Regions from separate parts of the Microbulbifer sp. CAU 1566 genome, predicted to be linked through region 3. Evidence: predicted binding sites of a transcription regulator. Region 3 holds the regulator's gene; each other region holds the start of a gene.

Region 1 (7,714 bases), 280 kb from region 3:
TATCGAGACTTTCATCGGCAGAAATTCCGGTTTTATCGGAAAGTGCCTGGGCGACGCGCATACGGCGCAACAACCCCGCAATGGGGGAGAGGGACTTGCGGCTTCTCATGATTTTTTTCCTGTGAGTGGTCAAAACTGGGATGTACGTCCCAGCAGTTATTTTTTGCGCCATTCTACAGAGCACACAGGAAAATGGAATGTTTGTTCGGTTTTGGCTAAAAATGCGGAACTAAGTACTTACAAACATGATAAACCCTTGTTTTAAGGTCACTTTTTCGTCAAAAACCCGCTTCAACCACCTCGAAACTGGCTTTTTAATAACCACAAAAAAACGGGAATTTTTTTCTGAAAGCAGGAATATCTCACTCTCTGTCCCCGTAAGCGCCACCTCATCTCATCCCGGTACGCCACCAGCCCCATTGCAGTCACAGCCGGTGACCGCTATAAAAAACGCTTCGGCCTCACGCCGAGCGGCATTGCCGGGAGATCCCCGGCCGCGCCGGCTCCGAACGCACACCGGAATACACCCGAACATAAGAGCCAACAATAAAAAGGAACCCTGTTATGGCTAACAGACTCTGGCTGCCAGCGACCCTGGCCCTCGCAATCTCCGCCTGCGGCGACCCCACGGCGGGCAGCAACAGCACCAGTAGTAAGGCTCCAGCTCCGGCGGAAGCCATCAACACCGCCACCGCAGCAGCACCGCAGGCCCTCAGCATCGACTACGAAAAATTCACCCTGCCCAACGGCCTGCGGGTGATCGTGCACGAGGACCGCAAGGCGCCGATCGTGTCCGTGGGGGTCTGGTATCACGTTGGCTCCAAGGATGAAAAACCCGGGCGTACCGGTTTCGCTCACCTGTTTGAGCACCTGATGTTCAACGGTTCGGAAAACTACGACGACGAATACTTCAAGCCCTTCGAGCAGGCTGGTGCCACCGGCATGAACGGCACTACCTGGCTCGACCGCACCAACTATTTCGAAACGGTGCCCAGCAACGCACTGGATATGGCCCTGTGGATGGAGTCCGACCGCATGGGCCACCTGCTCGGCGTCATTACCCAGGAGAAACTGGACGAGCAGCGCGGCGTAGTACAGAACGAGAAACGCCAGGGCCAAAACCAGCCCTACGGTAAAGTGTGGGAAAAACTGCAGGCGTCCATCTTCCCCGCTGGCCACCCCTATTCCTGGACCACCATCGGCTCCATGGAAGACCTGAACGCGGCCAGCGTTGACGATGTACACGAGTGGTTCAAAACCTATTACGGCGCGGCCAACACCGTGCTGGTACTGGCCGGCGATATCGACCTGGAAACGGCCAAAGCCAAGGCCGAAAAATACTTCGGTGATATTCCCGCGGGCCCGCCGCTGGCGAAGAAAGATTCCTGGATCGCCAAGCGCGACCAGTCCAGCCGCGAAACCATGTACGACCGCGTTGCCCAGTCTCGCCTGTACAAGGTATTCAATACTCCCAACCTGGGTCACGCCGATGAAGAAGCCATCAGCGTTGCGGCCTCGGTACTGGGCGATGGCAAGAACTCCCGCCTGTACCAGCGCCTGGTGTACGAAGACCAGATTGCCACCAGCGTGAATGTGGCGTTGTACGAATTCGAACTGGCCTCCATGTTCCAGATCATTGCCGATGCCAAACCCGGCGTTGACCTGGCTAAGGTGGAAGCGGCGATTGATGAAGAGCTGCAGAAATTCCTCGAGCAGGGTCCCACCGACGCCGAGCTGGCGCGGGTCAACATGAGTGAGTACTCCTCCTATGCCCGCGACCTGGAACAGGTGGGCGGCTGGAGCGGCAAGGGCGTGATCCTGGCCCGCGGTGAACTCTACTTCAACGACCCCAACGCCTACCTTGAAAGCCTCGGCGAAAAGCAGCAACTGACCTCGGCCCAGGTGAAAGCCGCGGCCAATAACTGGCTCGCCAGCGGCGATCACAACCTGGAAGTACACCCCTTCCCGGAATACAAAACCGCAGAGGCCGGTGCCGACCGCAGCAAGCTGCCGGAACTCGGCGACTTCCCCTCGGTACCCTTCCCGGAAATCCAGACCGCGGAAATGGCCAACGGCCTGAAGATCGTACTGGCAGAGCGCCACTCGGTGCCCGTGGTAAACATGGAGCTCAAGTTTGATGCCGGCTACGCTGCCGACCAGGGTGCAAAACTGGGTACGTCCAGCTACACCATGTCGATGATGAAGGAAGGCACCAGCCACCTGAGCGCGCTGGAAATCAGCGCCAAAGAAGAGATGCTCGGCGCCCGCATTGGCACCGATGCTGACCTGGATTCCTCCAGCGTCACGCTGAATGCACTCACCAGCAACCTGGACGAGTCTCTCGGCCTGTTTGCAGATGTACTGCTGAACCCAGCGTTTGCGGATGAAGAAATCGAGCGTAAACGCAGCCGCTGGATTGCCGGTATCCAACAGGAAAAAACCAAACCGGTACAGATGGCCCTGCGCAACCTGCCGCCGCTGCTGTACGGTGACGATCACGCCTACAGCATTCCATTTACCGGCAGCGGCACCGAAGAGTCCATTGCCTCACTCACCCGCAACGACCTGGTGAACTATCACCAGAGCTGGCTGCGCCCGGACAACGCCACCCTGATTGTGGCCGGCGACATCACCATGCCGCAGTTGCAGGAAAAACTGCAGCAGCACTTTGCCGACTGGACGGCGCCGCAAGGTGCAAAACCGGTGAAGAACCTGGCCAAGGTGGCACTGCCGGAGAAATCCAGCGTCTACCTGATCGACAAGCCGGGATCCGAGCAGTCCATCATCATCGGCGGCCTGCTGGCGCCCTCGGAGAAAATTGCCGAGCGTGAAACCCTGCACATGATGAACGACATTCTCGGCGGCACCTTTACCGCGCGCATCAATATGAACCTGCGGGAAGACAAGCACTGGGCGTACGGTGCTTACTCCTTCCTGACCGGCGCCAAAGGCCAGCAACCGCTGCTGGTGTACGCACCGGTACAGACCGACAAAACCAGTGAATCCCTGGCGGAACTGCAAAAGGAACTGCGGGCTTACATTGGCGGCAACCCGGCCAAAGTGGACGAGCTGCAGAAACTGAAAGACAAGCGCATCAACGAATTACCCGGTCGTTTTGAGACCATCAATTCCGTTGCCGGTGCCCTGTCTTCACTGGTCACCTACGAGCGCCCGCTGGACTATATGGACGGCTACGCGGCGCAGGTACGCGGTATCGACCTGAAGCGGGTACATGAGCTGGCGAAGCAGACCATCAAGCCGGATCAGTTTGTGTGGGTGATTGTGGGCGATAAGGAAAAAATCGCCGACAAGGTAGCAGCGCTGGAAATCGGCACCATCGCCGAGCTGGATGCTGACGGCAAGCCTGTCGCTGGCGACAGCTGAGCAATTAGCCGCAATCTTTGCAGCTACAAACTGTAACTACAAAATGTAATTGCAAAATGTAATTACAACAAAAAGGGCCGCGGTTTATACCGCGGCCCTTTTTTTGCTGTGTACCCTGTAACGTTTGATACGCAGAAATTTGCCACTGAGGGTAGCATTTCGCGCCAAACCAGCAATAGGAACGATGGTACCAATTAGTGCATTCCTCGTTTTAACCATAACGAGCAATATCCTCACAACCCCCAGCAGATTGCCGCGTTTTTCATCCTGAAAAACAGAATTTGCTCACTTATCCACACTTGCCTCATTCCACAATTGGAACACCAGCAAAAGCTGCTAGATTTTCATCACCGGCTGTACGTCTGTACCGGTTCAGGCACTGCTGCAGCCAGCAAAACCTTTAACAATAAGAAGTAGCAGCCCATATTGGAGCTTCATAACAATGAGAAAAAACCTTTCATCCCTAACATTCGGCGCGCTGGCCCTTGCCGTCGCCGTCCAGGCCAGCGCCGCGGATGAGCGCTACATCGTCAAATTCAAAGAGGGCAAAGGCCCGGCCGTAAAAGCGATGATGGAAAAGAACGGCGGGCGCTCGGCCCTGGCCCTGGAAAAACACAACGCCATGGCCGCCAACCTCCCGCAAAAAGCCCTCACCGCCATGCGCAATAACCCCAATGTGGACTACGTGGAAGAGGATGTGAAGCGCTACCCGATGGCGGAAACCACGCCCTTCGGCATTCCGATGGTACAGGCCAATCTGCTCAGCGATGCCATGGCCGGCAACCAGACCGTATGTATCATCGATTCCGGCTACGACCTCAATCATGAAGATCTTGCCGGGAATAACGTGAATGGCAGTAACGATTTGGGCACAGGCTTCTGGTACACCGATGAGAACAGCCACGGCACCCATGTGGCCGGCACCATCGCCGCCATCGGCGGAAACGGTACCGGCGTCGTCGGGGTAAACCCGAACCGCAACCTCAATCTCTACATCGTCAAGGTCTTTGGCGCCGACGGTTGGGCCTACTCATCGTCTCTGGTCGCGGCAGCACAGGATTGTGCCAACAATGGTGCCAGCGTAATCAATATGAGCCTCGGCGGCACCATGAAGTCCCGCACCGAAGATCAGGCATTTGCCGCGCTTTACAGCAACCAGAACATTCTCTCCATTGCCGCGGCCGGTAACGACGGCAACACCCGTCATTCCTATCCGGCATCCTACGATTCCGTGGTCTCAGTTGCAGCCGTCGACAGCAATAAGATGGTCGCCGACTTCTCCCAGCAGACCGATCAGGTAGAGCTCTCTGGGCCCGGCGTGGACGTCCTGTCTTCCGTACCCGTGGGCATGGGCCTTTCCACCACATTCTCTGTGGCTGGCAATGCGATAGAAGCTTCCGGTATGGAAGGCAGCCCTCAGGGCAGTGCCAGTGGTGCCTTGATGGATTGCGGCCTGGGTGAAGCCGCCTGTGCCGATGCCAGCGGCAAGGTGTGCCTGATTTCCCGCGGCAATATCAGCTTCGCGGAAAAGGTCCAGGCCTGTGAAGCCGGCGGTGGTGTCGCCGCGGTGGTCTACAACAATGAGCCCGGTATGCTGTTTGGCACCCTCGGTGAAACCGCAACCGGCATTCCGTCTGCGGGGATTTCCGATACCGACGGCGCTACCTTGCTCGGCCAGATTGGCAGCAGCGCCAGCCTTGCCATCCAAGCCAGCGACTATGCGTATTTCAATGGCACCTCGATGGCCACCCCCCATGTAGCCGGTGTTGCCGCGCTGGTATGGAGCCACTTCCCCAGCTGTAGCGCCAGCGAAATCCGCTCCGCGCTGACCAGCACCGCGGAAGATCTGGGTACTGCAGGACGGGATAACGCCTACGGTTTCGGTCTGGTGAAGGCCAAGGATGCGGTGGATTACCTCACCGCCAACGGCTGTGGTGGCGGCTCAGGTAGCAGTAGCTCCGGCGGCAGCAGCGGTGGCGGCAGCGGCGGCGGCAAGCCCTGCAAGGGCAAAAACTGTAATTAATCGGCAATAGCCAAACCACAAGGGGCCGATATCGGCCCCTTTTCTTTAAGCCCTTTCTTTAAGCCCTTTCTTTAAGCCCTTTCTTTTTCCCCTGTAGAGCGCCTCCTGCAGAGAAAAAATATCGCTCGATAAAATTGATCCAGATCAATTTGAGCGCCCGTCTTGATCCAGATCAAATTTCACTACAACCCCTCCCTCTAGAATCCTCGCCTCAACAAGCGACGCCCATTAACACGGTGTACCGCCAACCGTATTCAATAGATTAGAAAACAGGGAGTTCCGGTATGGGGAATGCCGATAGTGATGTGGTGTTTCAGAGTTATGGACGCTGCTGTAACAACGAACATTTCTTTATCGATTTTTACGACCAGTTTATGGGCAGCTCAACCGAGATTCGCGACCTGTTCGTGGACACGGACATGGCCGCCCAGCGCCACCTCCTGCGCAACGGCATCATGCAGCTGGTATTGCACGCCCGCGGTATGGCCGACACCAAACTGCGCGCGCTAGGTTGCAGCCACTCCCGCAGCGGCTACAACATCCGCCCGGAGTGGTATGGCCTGTGGCTGGATGCCCTGCTGGTCACCCTGAGAAAATACGACCCGGACTTTAGCGAAGAAACCGCGCTGGCCTGGCGCCGCGCCATAGAACCGGGTATCGCACTGATCCGCAGCGCCTATTGACCATGCCAATAAGCAGTCCGGCTTATTGACCAATCGGTATACCGTTTCTCTTTGTGCCCCCGGACATTGTTTGGTAGGCTTCGCCGCGTAGCCGTAGCCGTAGCCATTCTTTGACTCCCGTAATCAAGAGAGCCAACAGGAGAGTCTACGAGAGCTGCCCGCAGACCCAAGCGCCCCTTTCGGGGGTGCCGATTTACCGCAAGCGTTACCCGCTGGATGAGTTTTTGAAAGCGATCAGCCACTATAACAATGCCCCCGGAATACTTCCGGCAAACCTGGACCCTCGGGTCAGGGCGGTATTTGTATTCTGGTTACTGGGCAGCGCCTTTTTCGGTTTTTCCAGCCTGCTGCTGCAATTCGGTTTTCCGCCGACACCCTCCGAGCTTCTGCCAATTCTCGAAAGCGGCATTACCTCCGAAACCATTATCGCGCTCGCCAGTGCGGCGCTGCTGATTACCAGTATTTTCATTTTCCGGCACTTCTGGCTGCAGCTATTGCTCAGTTTTTTCAGAAGTCTGCGCACCGTTTTCCAACGTTTTCTTCGCGCACTACAACCGCCGACTCCGGCACTGTGCTCTGCACACCGCTCCGCCCACACCTCCCGAGCTCCCCCTTTCCGCGCGTAATGCATATGGTCTTTACAGGTTCGGCCTGTTCAGTCCATTCGCGCTGATATTTTTCATCGAAAAATAAACCTGTGACCTGACTGCCTCCGGCATCGGGACGGGGGACCTGTTCGTTCGCAATCTGTCAGCGCCTCTCTGACTACCGCAGGTAGTTGTTGTCAATCTCCATGCCGAGAGGAATGCTCCTCGTGTTAACTCGTAGCCTCAGAAACGCTGCGCTGTCTGCTGCCGTGCTTGCACTGGCGGGATGCGACGGCGGCGTGCTCGACCCCAAGGGACAAGTGGGTGTCGACGAAAAAAATCTGATCATCATCTCCACCCTGCTGATGTTGCTGGTGGTGATTCCGGTGATCGTCATGACCCTGTACTTCGCGTGGAAATACCGCGAGGGGCGGGAACATGAAATCTACGCGCCCAAGTGGGCCCACTCCACCAAGATCGAAGCCACCGTATGGCTGGTGCCAGTGGTGATCGTGCTCATTCTCGGCGTCATCACCTGGCGCTCTACCCACAGTCTCGATCCCTACAAGCCGCTGGACCACGAGCGCGAACCGCTCACCGTGGAAGTGGTGTCACTGAACTGGAAATGGCTGTTCATCTACCCGGAGCAGGGTATTGCCGCGGTGAATGAGCTGGTGATCCCCACCGACAGACCGGTGAATTTCAAAATCACCTCCGAGTCGACCATGAACTCCTTCTTTATCCCGCAGCTCGGCAGCCAGATTTATTCGATGGCGGGCATGGAGACCAAGCTGCACCTGATCGCCAATGAGCCGGGTACCTTCGAGGGCTTCTCGGCCAACTACAGCGGTGAAGGCTTCTCCGGTATGCACTTCGAAACCAGGGCGGTGGATGAAGCGGCATTCGAGCGCTGGGCAAGCGACATGAAGCGCGGTCATGGAACGTTGGATAACTCGCGTTACGCACAGTTGGCCGAGCCCAGTGAAAACCACCCGGTGGAATACTTCAGCGCGGTCAGCGACGGGCTCTTCCACCAG
Region 2 (7,714 bases), 440 kb from region 3:
AGCTGTATCTCACAGCACTACTATTTGTTCTGTATGTGATACTGGTCATCATCGGGTTTTTCCAGTGGTATGCGCTGTACCAAAAACAAACTGGTAGCCAGGAACAGACGGTTACCGCATGAACCAGAGCGTCGAACATCTCATTGCCAGCGAATGGCAACGATGGAGCGACAGACCGCCCAAACTGATTCGCCCGCTGGAAGGCGGGCTCACCAACCGCAGTTTCCTGATTGATGCGGGCGATAAAAAGCTGGTACTACGCATTAACGCCCCCAACTCCCTTGCGCTGGATCTCAATCGCGCCGCCGAGGCAGAGGCACTGCAGCAGGCTAGTCCGAAAGACCTATGTGCACCGCTGGTGTATGTGGATCCGGCTCACCGCTACCTGCTGACCCAATTTGTCGATGGCGCGCCGCTGGATATCAACCAGCCCCAGGCTTTTGCCCAGCTCGCGCAATTGCTACGGCAAATTCACCAGTTGCCACCGATTTCCGTGCAACTGGATATTGCCGACAAGGCGGACCGCTACTGGCAGTCCATTGACAGAAATACGGATTTCTTCCCGGCGCTGGCTCAGCTCTACCAATTGATGGAACTGCAGCTTAAACAAAGCAGCGCACGTCCCGAAAACTACCGGCTTTGTCATAACGACCTGCTACCCGACAACCTGCTACAGGATAGGTCCGGTCAGCTCCGGGCCATTGACTGGGAATACACCGCTTGCGGCGACCCCTTCTTTGACCTTGCGACAGTAACCACCGGATACGATCTGGACCGGCAACAGCAGCGGGCACTGCTCAGCGAGTACTTGCTGCGGCCAGCGTGTGAAGCCGACCTGACCAGACTGGACCACTGGAAGCGAACTTACCGCTACCTTTCCGTGCTCTGGTATGTGGTCCAATTCTCCCATTCCCCCGGAAGCGCCTCACCGCAGATCGAGCAATCTGCGCTGGACACAGAAATCACTGAACTGTTGGCGAGTTTTTCTTAGCCGTCCAATTTAGCCATCCAACCTGGCATGCTATTGAATATTGGCTATTGACTACGGATCGAGTTACAGAAATACGATCTGCCGCCGTCACCACGAAAGGCGGGCGGCTACACGAGCCTCATCCGCGTCCAATGAAAACGACCAGCCATTGCGTTCACACAGCCGTTGAACGATACCCAGACCCAGACCATATCCTTGAGACGACGCCTCGGTCGTTGTGTGCCGCTCACTAGCTTCACTACCGACCTGATTGGTGACGAACAGCGCGCGCTCTCTGATGTGAATCGTGATCGGCCCCTGTCCGTCAAGCGTGTGCTGAAATGCATTTCGCACCAGATTATTGACCGCGATAGAAAAAGCCTGGGAATGTCCGCAGGCGATGGGCTTTGATAAATCATCGATTTCAACATCGACGAACTTGCCGTTCAACAGGTGGCGCTGCTGATCAATCGCCTGGCTTACCAGCGGCATCACTAAAAACTGCTCGTCATACAAGCCATCGTCGGTTTCGCGAGCGAGGCACAAGAACATTTCAATCGTGGCTTTCATTTCGAGCGCCGCACACCGCACTCGATCTACCGCCTTCCTATCGGTCGCTGACAGATCACTTTCTTCCAACAGCTCAAGCGCACCCAGTATCACGGTGACCGGTGTGCGCAACTCATGGCTGGCTGAACCGGTAAAGTATCGCTCCCTCTCAACAAATTCGCTGATCCGCTCAAGCGTCTTCTCAATGGTCCTGGCGAGCACACCAACCTCATCATCATCGAACCGGCTGGACTCTATGCGTTTATGATCTTCGGCCGATAGTTTTTCCGGATCGATGTCCGCAACCATGTGAGCGAGTTGCACAACAGGGGCGACAGCTCTACGCATCACAACAACTCCCAGCCCGAAACCAAGAACACCGAGCGTACCCACAACTCCGGTGATCACGAGTAGCCACCACCAATCCTCTGAAGACGCAGCCTCAATCCCAGCAACGTCGAAAACCACAAATGCGCGTCGCTGTTCATTGTCCGCAGCTACTACCGCGACATGCAATTCTTCAGTGTCGAATTCGTACACCCCTTCACCGGGGTTTGTCTGCGCCCATTCCCGGAGTGATTCCGGCAAGCTTGCGACCTCATCGTATCCGCGAAGGTTCAACGACAGAGAGGGATAGCTTTCAGCGGCGCGCTCTAGCTGACGCACCAATACGCGGTCTTCGCTCAACCGGATCGCCGAGAAGAACGCGAGTCCCCAGGCCACGCTGAGTACCGCCACACACATCGCAAAGGCAATAGCGACACGCTTGCGCAAACTGTACTTGTACATTACTGGGCATCCTCTGCAATGCGATAGCCGATACGATGCACCGTATGAATGAGCGGGCCATCAAACGGTCGATCGATCGCCTGCCGCAGCTTGTACATGTGCGAGCGAAGCGCATCACCATCGGGGCGCTCGTCCGCCCACAGCAAGGATTCGAGATCATCGCGAACCACAACAGACGGCGCCACTTCCATCAATCTCTGCAGTAGCCGCATACCAGCAGGTGTGAGATCGATGTGTAACCCCGCGCGATGCACTTGCAGCGTAGACCGATTCAGAGTCAGGTCCCCTACCTTTAACAGATTAGCGGTTTTACCGCGACTACGTTTGAACAGCGCCTGCAGTCGCGCATGCAGCTCTTGTAATGCGAACGGCTTGATCAGATAGTCATCTGCCCCCGCTTCGAATCCCTTGAGCTTATCGTCCAGCGTATCTCTCGCAGTCAGCATAAACACGGGCGTGTCTAATTGGGCATCCGCTCTTAGCTTTTGACAGAAACTTAGGCCATCCATCCCAGGAAGCTTCAGGTCGAGAACAATAACATCGAACGTATTCGTCAACGCCAGGTGCATAGCGCTGATACCGTCATAGGCAAAATCCATAACATAGTTATACCTTTCAAGATACGCGGCAATATTCTCGCAAATGCCGCGGCTATCTTCGACGATCAACACTCTAATCGGCGCCGCACCAAGCGCATGTACCATCTACTGTTCCCCATTACCAAACACGATTTACCAGGCCTGATTACCACGCCTGATTTACCAGGCACTATCTGCCAAGCATTATCTACCAGGCATAGTCCAACCGCAGGCCAATAAGTGGCTCGGCTTCGCTATCATCCTGTACTACAACACCCCGGCGGTAGTCAAACTCAGACTCGTCGCTCGACGACGCGGCCGTTACGTTGATGACATCGAGAAAGGCGGTTACATCGATTGGACCGAATGCACGCCGGTAGTCAACCCGAACGTTCAACGAACCGGAACCACTGGTGCGGCCGAGATTCCGCTCAGTGATCTCCTTCGAGTAGCGTAGAGGCTGCCCTACTCCCAAGACGTCTGAGTGAATAATAAACAGATCATCTGGCGTACCGGAAAGGTATTTGTAGCGCCCAGCGACCTTCCAGCGGCTGCTGATTTCCCAGGTCAGGCCGAGGGTAGCAACATGCTCGCGGCTGAAGTCAGCGGCAACGTCACCGCTACCGTCTTTCCGGTCGACTACCGCATCGTTGTACGAATAGGTTGCGGTAGCGTAAATGCCCTCGCGGACCATAGCGTTGGCCACGATATCGACGCCGTAGGATGTGCCGTCACCAATGTTCGCAGAGGTCCCGCTTGCCCGGTCAAGGTCTACCACCAGGTTGTCGAGGTTTTGATAATAGGCTTCCGTCAACACCGACCAGTTGCTATTCGGGAAGTATTCATAACCGATACTGGTATGGGTGATTTCTTCACTCTCGAGAGCATTCGATTCGTTCGCGGCAAGATCCAAAAACCGTGGTGACTGGTGGAACCGTCCGGCCGTCGCAAAATATCGAACCTTTGTACTCGGCCGCCAATTGACGCTGAATCTGGGCGACGCAAAGCTCTGTTCGGAAAAGCCATCGCGTTCAAACCGCATGCCGGTGCGGATATCCCAATCGCCATGTTGAAACAATTGCTCTACGTAACCGGCGTAGTTGGTTTCTTTCCGGACTAGCGAGGAATTGATGCTCTCGGGCGTCAACACAACAAAGCGCTGATCGGGGTCTGGCCTGAAATCATCGTCGTCGTAGGTATATCGGACCCAATCGCCATCGAGGACGGTGTTATAGTCCAGTTCAATCTGCGTGACTCGAGTACCGGCACTGAATACGCCCCACTGGTTTACAGTCTCGAAGTCGCTGCGCCAGCCGATCTCTGTTTCTGCCTCACCGATGGTAATTATGTCTTGCCGCACCGGAAAGCTGGCCGCAGGGGACTCCTCAGGTACGAGATCAGGAAAGGATTCACCCTCTGAACTGACCTTGTCGCTGGTGCGGTAGTACACCTTGTTGGTCCAGACAGCGTCTTCACCGACCAGAGAGCGCAACGTCATACCGTACAGATCACTATCTTGTTCGGAATCCTGCAGTGACGCATCTTCGAAATTGGGCGACGCAAACACATGGGTTACACCGCGGGTATAGTCCTCGTGCGTATCCATCAACAGAATTTCGAAGGTGTTATTCTGGTTGAGGGGTATGACCGACTTCACGATGACGTCTCGCAAGACCGGCTCACCGATATCGAGCTCTTCGATCGTTTCAAACAAAGCGCCGAAATCCAGTCTTCGGGCAGAAACGAGCAAGGTAGAGTCTTCAGTGATACCGGTAGGACCGTCATAACCAACTTCATAGCCCGCAAGGTCGTAGCGGAAACTGGCGGAAGGACTGGGATTGCCGTCGGCAACTTCAAGCTTGAGTAGTGATGCCGCCCGACCGCCATAAGCCGCACTCCACCCACCCGGTGAAAACTCGGCACCACTGATCACATTCGGTGCGAAAATCGAGAAGCGGCCACCACCACCGACATCTTCCTCCTCACCCAGCGTCGCATCAAAGTGCACAGCTTTATCAAAGGGGAAGTCATCTACGAATATCAGATTATCCCGGGGGCCACGGCCGCGTACGCTGAAGCTCGCGAACTCACTGGCGGATGCCAGGCCCGGTAAACCGTCCAGCGACAGGAGCGGGTCTGCGCCGCCGCCAACAGCACTGCGCAATGCCTCTCGATCAAGGTAGGTGCTGCTAACCGCTAATGCTTCCGCCTGCTGTGCCCGAACCTCCACTTCCTCAAGTGCCTGCGCGCCAAGTTCGAGTTCAACCTTGACGTTTTTGCGCGTAACCACACGGATGCTTGGTTCATACAGGGAATTGAACCCGCCCTTGGCGACGCTCACCGAGTAGAGGCCGGGGTCGAGCTGGTCAATGACGATGCGACCTTGTGCATCCGTCTTTACCGATCGCGTGGTATTGGTTTCCCGTTCCTCGAGCGTGATCTGCACGGATGAGAGCGGACGGTCGGTATACTGGTCCTTGACGATGAAGGTCAGTGCACCGGGCGCCTCTGCTGCGTGGGTTATAAGCGGAGTTCCCATCAACAGCGCCGAAAGAGTAAACCACGATACCTGTCTCAACTGCCTGCTCATATTGCTATTCCCTTTGTTATACCTTTTTCGTCCCGACAACAGTCTACCGTTTTTATTTGGTGAAACGCTGGGAGGTTAGCAACGCAGATGTGACTAAAATGTCGCTGAGATGTGAAAGCACCATCAAAGCCCGGTTGTCTGCCGCCGGTTTAACGCAAAGGTAATACCGGTACCTTGCTATTTGGCACGTAAAGTCAGTTGTTTTTCACTTAAGTCAAAAATGGGTGTATTACACTTTTTATTCAACGGGTATATATGGAGTTACCTTGAATGAAACGGATATTAAAATTTTCACCCATCCTGGCACCGCTGGCATTGGCGTTTAGTAGTACAGTCTCGGCCAACCCCCTCGGCTTGACCGAGCCACAGGACTTTATTGTCCGTGTTGGCGGATACTACATTTCCCCCGGGGAAGACGAAGTTAGCTTTGTCGACGATTCCTTCCAATTTTTCGATGCGTTTCGCTCTACGGTTGATCCAGGTTCCGAGTGGGGCTGGTCTATCAACTTCGAGTGGCAACCTGTAGAGCACTGGGGTATCGAGCTTGGCTATATGAACGGCGACAACCATACCAGCAGTCACGCTGACAGATTTTTTTCGCCGGATTTCGAAGATGTCGAATTTCGTGATGTAGCCATTTTTAGTGCCGATATCAGTACCGCAAGCCTGAAATTCTATCCCCTGGATGAAACCTGTATGGTTCAGCCCTATATAGGCGGTGGAATTAGCTATACCGACTTCAGTGAACGCCGCCTTAGGCGTGTACTGCGAGACGATCTGGCTGAATTTGATCTTCGCGGCAATTTCGATATGGGACATTCTTGGGGCTATACCTGGCAAGCGGGAATGGATTTCAATTTCGGACGCGGTAGTGCCTGGCTGGTAAATGTGGCCGCGATTTACGCGCAATCCGACACGGATATGAGGCTACAGATTTTTGATGATGTACCGCCGCCCCCGGATGTAGATCCCATTTTCGAGTCCTATTCCGGCGACTACAGCTATGATCCATGGATGTTCAACCTGTCAGTAGGGTACAAATTCTCCTTCTGACACTCTGAATTCGGCAGATTATATTGGGCGCTTCGGCGCCCTTTTTTTGGGGGATGGGAAATGCCGGCGGATTGAAGATGGCTGACGTACCGGCCAAACAGTGCAGACTCAGCACCGCGCAACTCCCGAAGAAACCGAAGTGTTGTACGCAGAAATCACTGACCTGCCGGCAACTTTTGATTAAGCTTCCGCTTCAGCCAGGCAATCAGACCCATCCGCGCCCATGCTTCTGACCCAAGAGATCACCCTCCACCTGATCACCCTCGTGATTCTGTTCGGCATCGCTACCGGTATCACCCTTGCACTGCTGCTGTTTATGGCACCCTGGGGCAATCGACGTGCCAACCGTTGTCTGGGCACCCTGCTGGTAGTATTCAACCTGGTGGCGCTGGCGTATATCCCACGCCTTGAGGTGGAGGCGCTGCCGGATGCATTTCGCGCGGTATTTGCTCTGCAGCTGCTATTCGGTCCATTGCTCTACTTTTACTGCCGCCTGCTAACCGAGCCCGAATTTCGCTGGCACCCGCGCCACCTGTGGCACCTGATGCCGGCGCTGGTCTCGGCGGGGCTGTGGTTATGGCAGTTGCCGGTGGCCAGCGACGATCTGCTCAATGCCCCGTGTATCAACGATGCAGGCTGTGCCACCAATGAAGTGACCCGCGCGCGCTTTATCCACCGCGCGGCGGCAATGATTTCCCCCATCGTCTACTCAGTCTGGGTGTTGCGCCTGCTGCGCCCCTACCAGCGCCGGGTGATGGAGAGTTATTCCAATATCGATTCGGTAAACCTGCGCTGGCTGCGGGTACTGAGCTACGTCTTTCTCGCCACCGCGGCACTGGCCATCCTGCTGGAGCTGGTCAACTGGCTGGCACCACCCAGCCGCGCGCTGACGCCGGGTCTGCTGCAGGCGCTAGTGCCGCTGTTGCTGAGTGTGTTGTTGGGATGGTTTGGCCTGCAGCAGCGCCATATCCGCTTGACGGTGCAGACGCCTGAAAAGCGGGGAGTTGTACCGGCGACGCATGACGCAGAGCAAAGTGTTTCCGAAGACACAGCTCCAGCCATCAGAAAATCCAGCGTGCGCAATCTCAGCGAGAGCGCCGCAGAGGCCCTCTGGCAGCAGTTGCTGGTCAGCATGGAGCAGCAGAAGCCCTACCTGGAACCGGGCCTGAAAATCGCCCAGCTGGC
Region 3 (7,714 bases):
GCGGGCCTGCTCGCCTTTCTGTTCCTGCTCCAGACGCTTCTCTTTCTGTTCCAGCCAGGTGGTGTAGTTACCTTCCCAGGGAATACCGTAGCCGCGGTCCAGTTCCAGAATCCAGCCGGCGACGTTGTCGAGGAAGTAGCGGTCGTGGGTGATAGCCACCACGGTGCCGTCGAAGTCGTGCAGGAAGCGTTCGAGCCAGAATACGGATTCCGCATCCAGGTGGTTGGTCGGTTCGTCCAGCAGCAGCATGTCGGGGCGGGAAAGCAGCAGGCGGCACAGGGCTACACGGCGCTTTTCACCACCGGACAGGTTGTTTACGTCCGCATCCCAGGGCGGCAGGCGCAGAGCATCGGCGGCTACTTCCAGACGGTGCTCCATATTGTGCGCATCCCAGGCCTGGATGATGTCTTCAAACTTCTGCTGTTTCTTGGCCAGCGCATCGAAGTCGGCATCCGGCTCGGCGTATTCGGCGTAGACCTGGTCGAGGCCGGCGAGGGCATCAATGGCCTCGCGCATGCCGTCTTCGACGTTGCCGCGCACGGTCTTGGCGGGATCCAGCTGCGGTTCCTGGGGCAGGTAGCCCACGTTGATACCCGGCATGGCGCGGGCTTCACCGTTATAGTCCTGATCCACACCGGCCATGATGCGCAGCAGAGTGGATTTACCGGCACCGTTCAGACCCAGCACGCCAATTTTGGCGCCAGGGAAGAAGGACAGGGAAATATCTTTCAAAATTTCGCGTTTAGGCGGAACAACCTTGCCCACGCGGTTCATTGTATAGACGTATTCAGCCATTAGAGCTCGATTCCAGTCGGTCAGAATTTGGGCGCAAGTTAGCAGTTTGTTGGAAAACTTCAACCTGCACTTTCTTCGGGCCTTGGGGCTGGGCCCTGTTGTGGTAATTGGGTCGTTCGGTAGCAGCGCCTTTGCATCGAAGTGTCGAGGGCTCACCAAGCTCTAGCGATATAAGACTACGAAGTGCATCACTTCAATGCGAAGGTGGAGTGGCGGGTAAAGGTTTTCAAAAGCGTCGGCGACAGGGAAGTCGCCGACGCAGCGTACAGGGATGTATTCACAGCGGTTTTGAAAACCTTTACCCGGTGCTCCGCCGCCACAGGGCCTGCTTAAAAACGGACCACAAACCTGTCCGATACAATAACCAGTTGGGTGGCGTGATAGGGCAGGTAATGCCACCACCAACCCATCTATGTTTAACTTGGCCCCAAATAAACAGCCGGGAACCAGTATGACCCAGGATTTACCCGTAATCGTTGAGCGCCAGGGCCCCGTTGGCAAATTGACGCTTAATCTGCCCAAAGCCCTCAATGCCCTCAACCTCGACATGATCGACCTGATGGCCGCACAGCTGGAACAGTGGCAGCAGGACGACAGTGTCGCCTGTATCTGGATAGAGGGCGCTGGTGACAAAGCCCTGTGTGCCGGTGGCGACGTGGTAGCGCTGCACCGGGAATCCGGCAGCTACGAAGACGAAGGCGCCAGTGAGTTTGTGGAAGCGTTTTTTTCCCGCGAATACCACCTCGACTACCAGATCCACACCTACCCAAAACCCATCATCGTCTGGGGCAACGGTATCGTCATGGGCGGCGGTATCGGTATCATGAATGGCGCCAGCCACCGCGTGGTCACCGAAACCACGCGTATGGCCATGCCCGAAATCACCATCGGTCTCTTTCCCGATGTGGGCGGCAGCTGGTTTCTGAACCGTATGCCCGGTCGCATTGGCCTGTTCCTCGGCCTGACCGGTGCCCAGTTTAACGGTGCCGATGCCATCTATACCGGTATGGCGGATCGCCTGGTTGCCTCCGGGAGCAAGGATGCGGTCTTTGGCGCCCTCGTAGAGGCCGGGTTCAATAGCGACCCGGAACACAATCGCGCGCTGGTAAGCCGCCTGCTCAAGGCCTCTGAAATGCCCGCCGACCAGCAGCCGGATTCCAATGTGCGCGCCCACTACGATGTGATCCAGCAGCTCACCGAAGGCGCCACCCTGCCGGAGGTCTATCAACAGATTGTTGCATACGCCGGTGATGATGAGTGGCTGCAACGGGCTGCCAAAACCCTCAGGGCTGGCTGTCCGTTAACCGCATGGGTCGTCTGGGAGCAGCTGAAGCGCGGCAAACATCTGTCGCTGCAGGAGGTGCTGGAAATGGAAAAAATACTGGCGGTGAATATGTGCGCTAATGGTCAGGTAAAGGAGGGGGTGCGTGCACTGCTGATCGATAAAGATCGCAATCCGCAGTGGCAACCGGCAATCCTGGCAGAGGTCACAGCGGAACAGGTGGAGGCCTGTTTTACTGCACCCTGATTGAGCGACGGTCGGGGTTATCTAACCGGAAGTAAAAATAATGGAAAGTAACAATAAAAAAGTAACAATAAAAATGAGAGGGAAAAAACATGCAGTCAATCAAAAAGATCGCGTTTATCGGCCTCGGTAATATGGGCGGCCCCATGGCCGCAAACCTGGTGAAAAAGGGTTTTGCAGTAACGGCCTTTGACCTGTCGGTACCGATGCTCGAAAGCGCAGTGTCCAATGGTTGCCTGCGCGGCGAAAGCGCGGAAGCGGCGAGTGACGGCGCCGACGCGGTGGTTTCCATGCTGCCCAGTGGTGAAGCGGTGCGTGCGCTGTATCTCGGGGCGCAGGGTTTATTGCAGGGGATGGATCGGGAAACCCTGCTCATTGACTGCTCCACCATTGCCGCAAACGACGCCCGCCAGGTGATCGCCGCAGCGGCTGAGCGCGGTATCGACGCGCTGGATGCCCCAGTCTCCGGTGGCACCGCCGCCGCCGCGGCAGGGACTCTGTCGTTTATGTGCGGTGGTGACGACCAAACCCTGGAGAGGGCGCGTCCGGTGCTGGAGGCCATGGGCGCAAATATTTTTCATGCCGGCCCCGCCGGCAGCGGCCAGGTCGCCAAAATCTGCAACAACATGCTGCTGGCCATTCATATGATCGGCACCGCGGAGGCTTTGCAGCTGGGGGTGGATAGCGGGCTGGACCCGCAGGTGCTGTCGCAGATTATGAGCGCCAGCTCCGGCGGCAACTGGTCACTGGAAAAGTACAATCCCTACCCGGGGGTAATGGAAAATGTGCCGGCCTCACGGGACTACCAGGGTGGTTTCTCCGTGGCCCTGATGCTGAAAGATCTGGGGCTCGCCATGGATACCGCCGCTGGCAGTGCATCCTCGACACCGCTGGGTGCGCTGGCGAAAAACCTCTACCAGCTGCACGGTGGCGATGACCTCAATAGGTCGCTGGATTTTTCCAGTATCCAGAATCTGTTCCGGCGCCCTGTCGGAAACTGAATGCCGCGACCAACCTGCCGGCGCTTGATCTAAATCAAGCGCCGGTAATCCGTGGCCCGGTAACTTTGCGCGATCCCATAGTTTCCCGCTCATTCAGCACCGGATCACAGGTTACGCGTAAATGGCCTCAAATCGCTTGGACAGCGCCCCTTCTCGCAGCAGCGATACTCCTTGTATCCGCGGTTCCTCTGGTTCCTTGGCCTCGGGAACCGCTTCCGAAGATCTTTCTCCTGAACTGCTGGCGCGTTACGCGGGCCCATGTCCTCGCTACACGTCGTATCCCACCGCCGACCGGTTTACGCCGCTGCATGCCGATCGTGAGGCGCGCGTGGCCAACGGAAGTGGCAAGCCCTGGGAAGCATTGCGAGACGTGAGCTCCCTGTCGCTCTATGTGCATATCCCATTCTGCCGTTCCCTCTGTTACTTCTGTGCCTGCAACAAGGTGATTACCCAGCAGTATGGTCTGGCTTCCAGCTACCTGGAGCGTGTACTTGCTGAGGCGCAGTGGTATCGGGAGCGCGTCGCACGAGTGCTTGTGACTCAATTGCACCTCGGTGGTGGTACGCCCACCTATCTGAACGACGGTGATCTGACGCGGCTGGTGAGGGGGCTCGGGGAAGTGTTTGACCTTCGCCCCGGAGAGGACGTGGAATACAGTGTGGAAGCGGATCCGCGGGTGCTGGAACTGGAAACCCTGGATACGCTACAAACACTCGGTTTCAATCGCCTGAGTATGGGCATCCAGGATTTCAATCCGGAGGTGCAAAGGGCGATCAACCGAATCTGCACGCCGCAGCAGGTCCGCACTCTGACTGATGCCGCGCGGGCGCGGGGCTTTGGCTCCATTTCCTATGACCTGATCTACGGTCTGCCCGGGCAGGACGTGCAAAGCCTGGAGCGCACCATCGATAAGGTGATTGAGTTGGCACCGGATCGTATTGCTTTGTATCACTACGCGCATCTGCCACACCGATTCAAGGCGCAACGCCTGATCGACTCCGACCTGATTCCGTCACCGCAGGCAAAAATCGATATGCAGCTTGCCGCGACACAGCGGCTGACAAATGCAGGTTACCGGTTTCTCGGTATGGACCATTTTTCCCGCCCGGAAGACCCCCTTGCCGCGGCCGCCGACGATGGGCGCCTCGCACGCAATTTCCAGGGCTATACATTGATGCCCGCTGACGCGCTGATCGGCCTTGGTGCCTCGGCCATCAGCTACAGCCGCGATGGCTATTGGCAGAACCACCACGGCCAGAAGGAGTATGCGACGGCCATTGCCGAGCGCGGCGAGGCCATCTGCCGGGGCTGGTCGCTCGATGATGACGACCGCGCGCGGCAGTGGCTGATCATGGAGTTGATGTGTCATCTCCGGGTGGAAAAGCGCGCGCTGGAGCTGCGCACAAACACGCCGTTCCGGCAGTATTTTGCCGCGGATCTGGCCCGCTTACGCCCTCTGATTGCGGACGGGCTGATACGGGAATCAGCGCAAGACCTGGTGGTCACTGAGCGCGGTCGCTGGTTCCTGCGCAATATTGCCGCCGCTTTTGACCGGCACTTGCACACCGGGGAATCCGCAGCTCAGTACTCCCGTGTGCTTTAATCGGTTGCTGGAGATATAATTCCAGAATGGACGGGGCGGGGAAGCGCCCCTGAATTGGGAATTTCTTTCGAAAGCTGCCGCGAAAGAATGGGCGAAAGATCGATCGAAAAACTTATCGACGAACAGTTCATCGACGAAATAGTCATCGAATAGTGGAAGTGGAAATGACGATGCCGAAATCCTCACCAGTGGTCAATTGCGGAAACTGCTCTGTCAGAAGGTTGTGTCTGCCGGTGGGATTGAGTGAGGAAGATATCCAGCGCCTGGAGCAGGTCTCGCGCAAGAAAAAAATCCTCAAAGCCGGCGACACCCTGTTTCGCGCCGGTGATCCCTTTTCCAATCTCTATGCCATTCGCTCGGGCAGCTTCAAGTCTGCGGTGATTGGCGCCGACGGTGACACCCAGGTGACCCATTTTGCATTACCCGGTGAATTGCTGGGGCTGGATGCGTACAGCAGTGGTTCCCACCCTGGTTATGCGGAAGCGCTGGAAGAAAGCAGTGTGTGTGTACTGCCATTCACTCAGCTGGAAAATCTGGCGCAGCAGGTGCCCGCACTGCAAAAGCAGATTTACAACATATTTTCCGAAGAACTGAAGCAGGACAACGACGTGTTGCTACTGCTTGGCAAGCGCTCCGCGGAGAGCCGTCTTGCAGCACTCCTGATCAATATCTCCAGCCGCTATGCGCGACGTGGCTACTCCGCCAGTGAATTCAAGCTTTCCATGCAGCGTATGGATATCGCGAACTACCTGGGGTTGACCGCAGAAACCGTCAGCCGCCTTATGTCGCGCTTTCAAAAACAGGGCCTTATTCTGGCGCAGGGCAGGGCAATCAAGATTCTGGATCTAATTGCCCTTAGTGAGCTTGCTGGCACCCACTGCAGTTACGAGAACGGATAGAATACCGGCCATTTTATTGGCTGCAATCAGTAGGCAACCGCCAGTTCTTGCCCTGCAAGATCCTGATAGATGGCTTCGTATAGCTGCTTCACGCCCTGGTGAAAATGTCCGCTTTGTCGGTTCGCCAGGGTGGCGGTTACTTTATTCCAGTCGTTGTCTGTCAGATATTGATTGACCAGCGGCAGCAAAATTTCATTTTCTTTCTTCATGTGTTCGCGCTGCAGGGAAATATAGTTCTGTGCGGTGCTGAACAGTCGTTCCCGTTCCACAGCGGCATCGTTGGCTACTGCGTAAAACAGCTGGTTCATTGTGCGGGTGGCTTCGGCAATCGCGCTGTGTTCCGCGGTGATCCTCGCAACCACATCGCGGATTTCCACAGGCTTGCTGAGCAATTGTTCGAACACCAAATCTTCCACCGGGTGGTGCCACTGGTCGGGATAGACAGAAAAGTAATCCAGTGCCTCCAGGATCATGCTCAAGGTTGCGGGATCCCGATCTTGTTTTCCCAGTTCGTGGAGCAAATGTTCAAACACATCCAGTAGGTTTTGCATGTGTTTGTGGTCATTGCAGAGCTGTCGGTAGATATTATTCATCTCTCGCCTCTTCATTTTTCGCTTCCATGACGGTTAGTGACAATCGACAACTTCATTGTTGTCTGCTGTCAGAGGGAGAGCTTGATCTGAATCAAGCCGCGACAATATCGTGTCGCGGCTTGCGTCGACAGCGCAAAGCGAGTGCTATCGAAGGGAGGTGAGGAAAGGTGAAGCCTGGGGGCCTCAGTGACGTTAGAAGTAATAATCCTGCAGATCGATCTGTTCCCAGTCGTACACCAGCTTCGGGCCATCCGCGGTTACCAGGCTGACCTTGTCGGCCACCAGGCACTCGGACCAGTCGACCTTATTCATATCCACGATTTCCGCGCCGCCTTGTACCTGCACAATGGAGTCCTTCCATACCTGCTGGCAATTGTTTGGAACTTCACCCTTGATCAACAATTGCTGGCCCAGGTAGTTCTGGTAACGCAGCTGGGGCATGCGGTTCAGGTGGTAGCGCTCTTCCTCTGCCTGCAGGAAGAACTTGCCGTTTTCCTCGATCAGGGTGCCGCTGACGGTGAGCGTTTGTTGCGGCGGATTGGCGGCACAGGCGGAAAGGAACAGCAGGGGAAGCAGTAAGCTCTTTTTTGACGACATCATTATTACTCTTTGGTTATTTGTTACCAAAATAGCAAGTGAGGGTTGCAGAAGCGTTTCAGTTTGGTTGCAGCGGTACCGCGGGCAGGAAAAAACTGTCAGAACAGCAATCGGGAAGCGGAGGGGAGAAGGCATTATAAAGTCCGGCGCCACACAGGGCGCCGGTGTGCAGTGAACACCCGGAGTGTTCAGGCTGCGTCGCTGTTCTTTTCCTTGTGGCCGTCTTTCAGGTGCAAGGCGACCTGTTTTTCCAGGCCTTCCAGCGCGTACGCCTGGCCAAAGCCTTTGACGTAGCGCCCGGCGCTGGGCTTCAGTTCAAACAGGTGGAAATCTTCCAGGCCTTTCAGGTGATCCATAACCGGGCCAAACTTCTCCCGCAGTTGTTCAATGCGCTCCTGCCAGAGAGGCGCCTCACGGCCGATCAGGCCCGCCTCCACATTGAACGTCACCCGCAAACGCGCAAACGCCTGCTTGGTATCCGCTTCATCTGCATTAAATATCACAGAAGCCTTACGGTTAGCTTTCAGGTTGGCTGCATGTTCGGAAAGGTCGGAAATAAACAGGTAAAAGTGTCCATCGGCGGCCAGAAAGGGCGCGGTGCTCGCGTGTGGGTGCCCCTCTGGTGTCAGGCTCGCCAGGTTCAGTAGCTTGCGGGTGGCGATGAAGTCGCGCACTTCAGCGACCAGGTCGGCGCCGTCATT

What was found. Region 3 encodes FNR, which switches genes on or off when oxygen is low (the NO sensors DNR and NnrR bind a similar motif). Its sites were predicted from a motif close to TTGATNNNNATCAA; they were not measured.
Region 1: the regulator FNR is predicted to act here: its motif matches at 5,542-5,555, upstream of M0G74_RS04535 (globin).
Region 2: the regulator FNR is predicted to act here: its motif matches at 5,681-5,694, upstream of M0G74_RS01605 (OmpW family outer membrane protein).

What each region holds. Positions count from the first base shown of each region.
Region 1 is NZ_JALNMG010000001.1:1,077,682-1,085,395, forward strand. Features, by position in the region: gene M0G74_RS04520 (NAD(P)/FAD-dependent oxidoreductase) at 1-109, opposite strand, end outside; gene M0G74_RS04525 (pitrilysin family protein) at 565-3,384, shown strand; gene M0G74_RS04530 (S8 family serine peptidase) at 3,827-5,407, shown strand; gene M0G74_RS04535 (globin) at 5,692-6,090, shown strand; gene M0G74_RS04540 (hypothetical protein) at 6,315-6,716, shown strand; gene cyoA (ubiquinol oxidase subunit II) at 6,905-7,714, shown strand, end outside.
Region 2 is NZ_JALNMG010000001.1:353,608-361,321, forward strand. Features, by position in the region: gene pnuC (nicotinamide riboside transporter PnuC) at 1-122, shown strand, start outside; gene M0G74_RS01585 (choline/ethanolamine kinase family protein) at 119-991, shown strand; gene M0G74_RS01590 (HAMP domain-containing sensor histidine kinase) at 1,079-2,308, opposite strand; gene M0G74_RS01595 (response regulator transcription factor) at 2,308-2,985, opposite strand; gene M0G74_RS01600 (TonB-dependent receptor) at 3,095-5,476, opposite strand; gene M0G74_RS01605 (OmpW family outer membrane protein) at 5,747-6,529, shown strand; gene M0G74_RS01610 (helix-turn-helix domain-containing protein) at 6,753-7,714, shown strand, end outside.
Region 3 is NZ_JALNMG010000001.1:793,068-800,781, reverse strand. Features, by position in the region: gene ettA (energy-dependent translational throttle protein EttA) at 1-795, opposite strand, end outside; gene M0G74_RS03340 (enoyl-CoA hydratase/isomerase family protein) at 1,247-2,323, shown strand; gene mmsB (3-hydroxyisobutyrate dehydrogenase) at 2,413-3,321, shown strand; gene hemN (oxygen-independent coproporphyrinogen III oxidase) at 3,443-4,924, shown strand; gene fnr (fumarate/nitrate reduction transcriptional regulator Fnr) at 5,089-5,823, shown strand; gene M0G74_RS03320 (hemerythrin domain-containing protein) at 5,850-6,416, opposite strand; gene M0G74_RS03315 (hypothetical protein) at 6,609-7,016, opposite strand; gene M0G74_RS03310 (pyridoxamine 5'-phosphate oxidase family protein) at 7,202-7,714, opposite strand, start outside.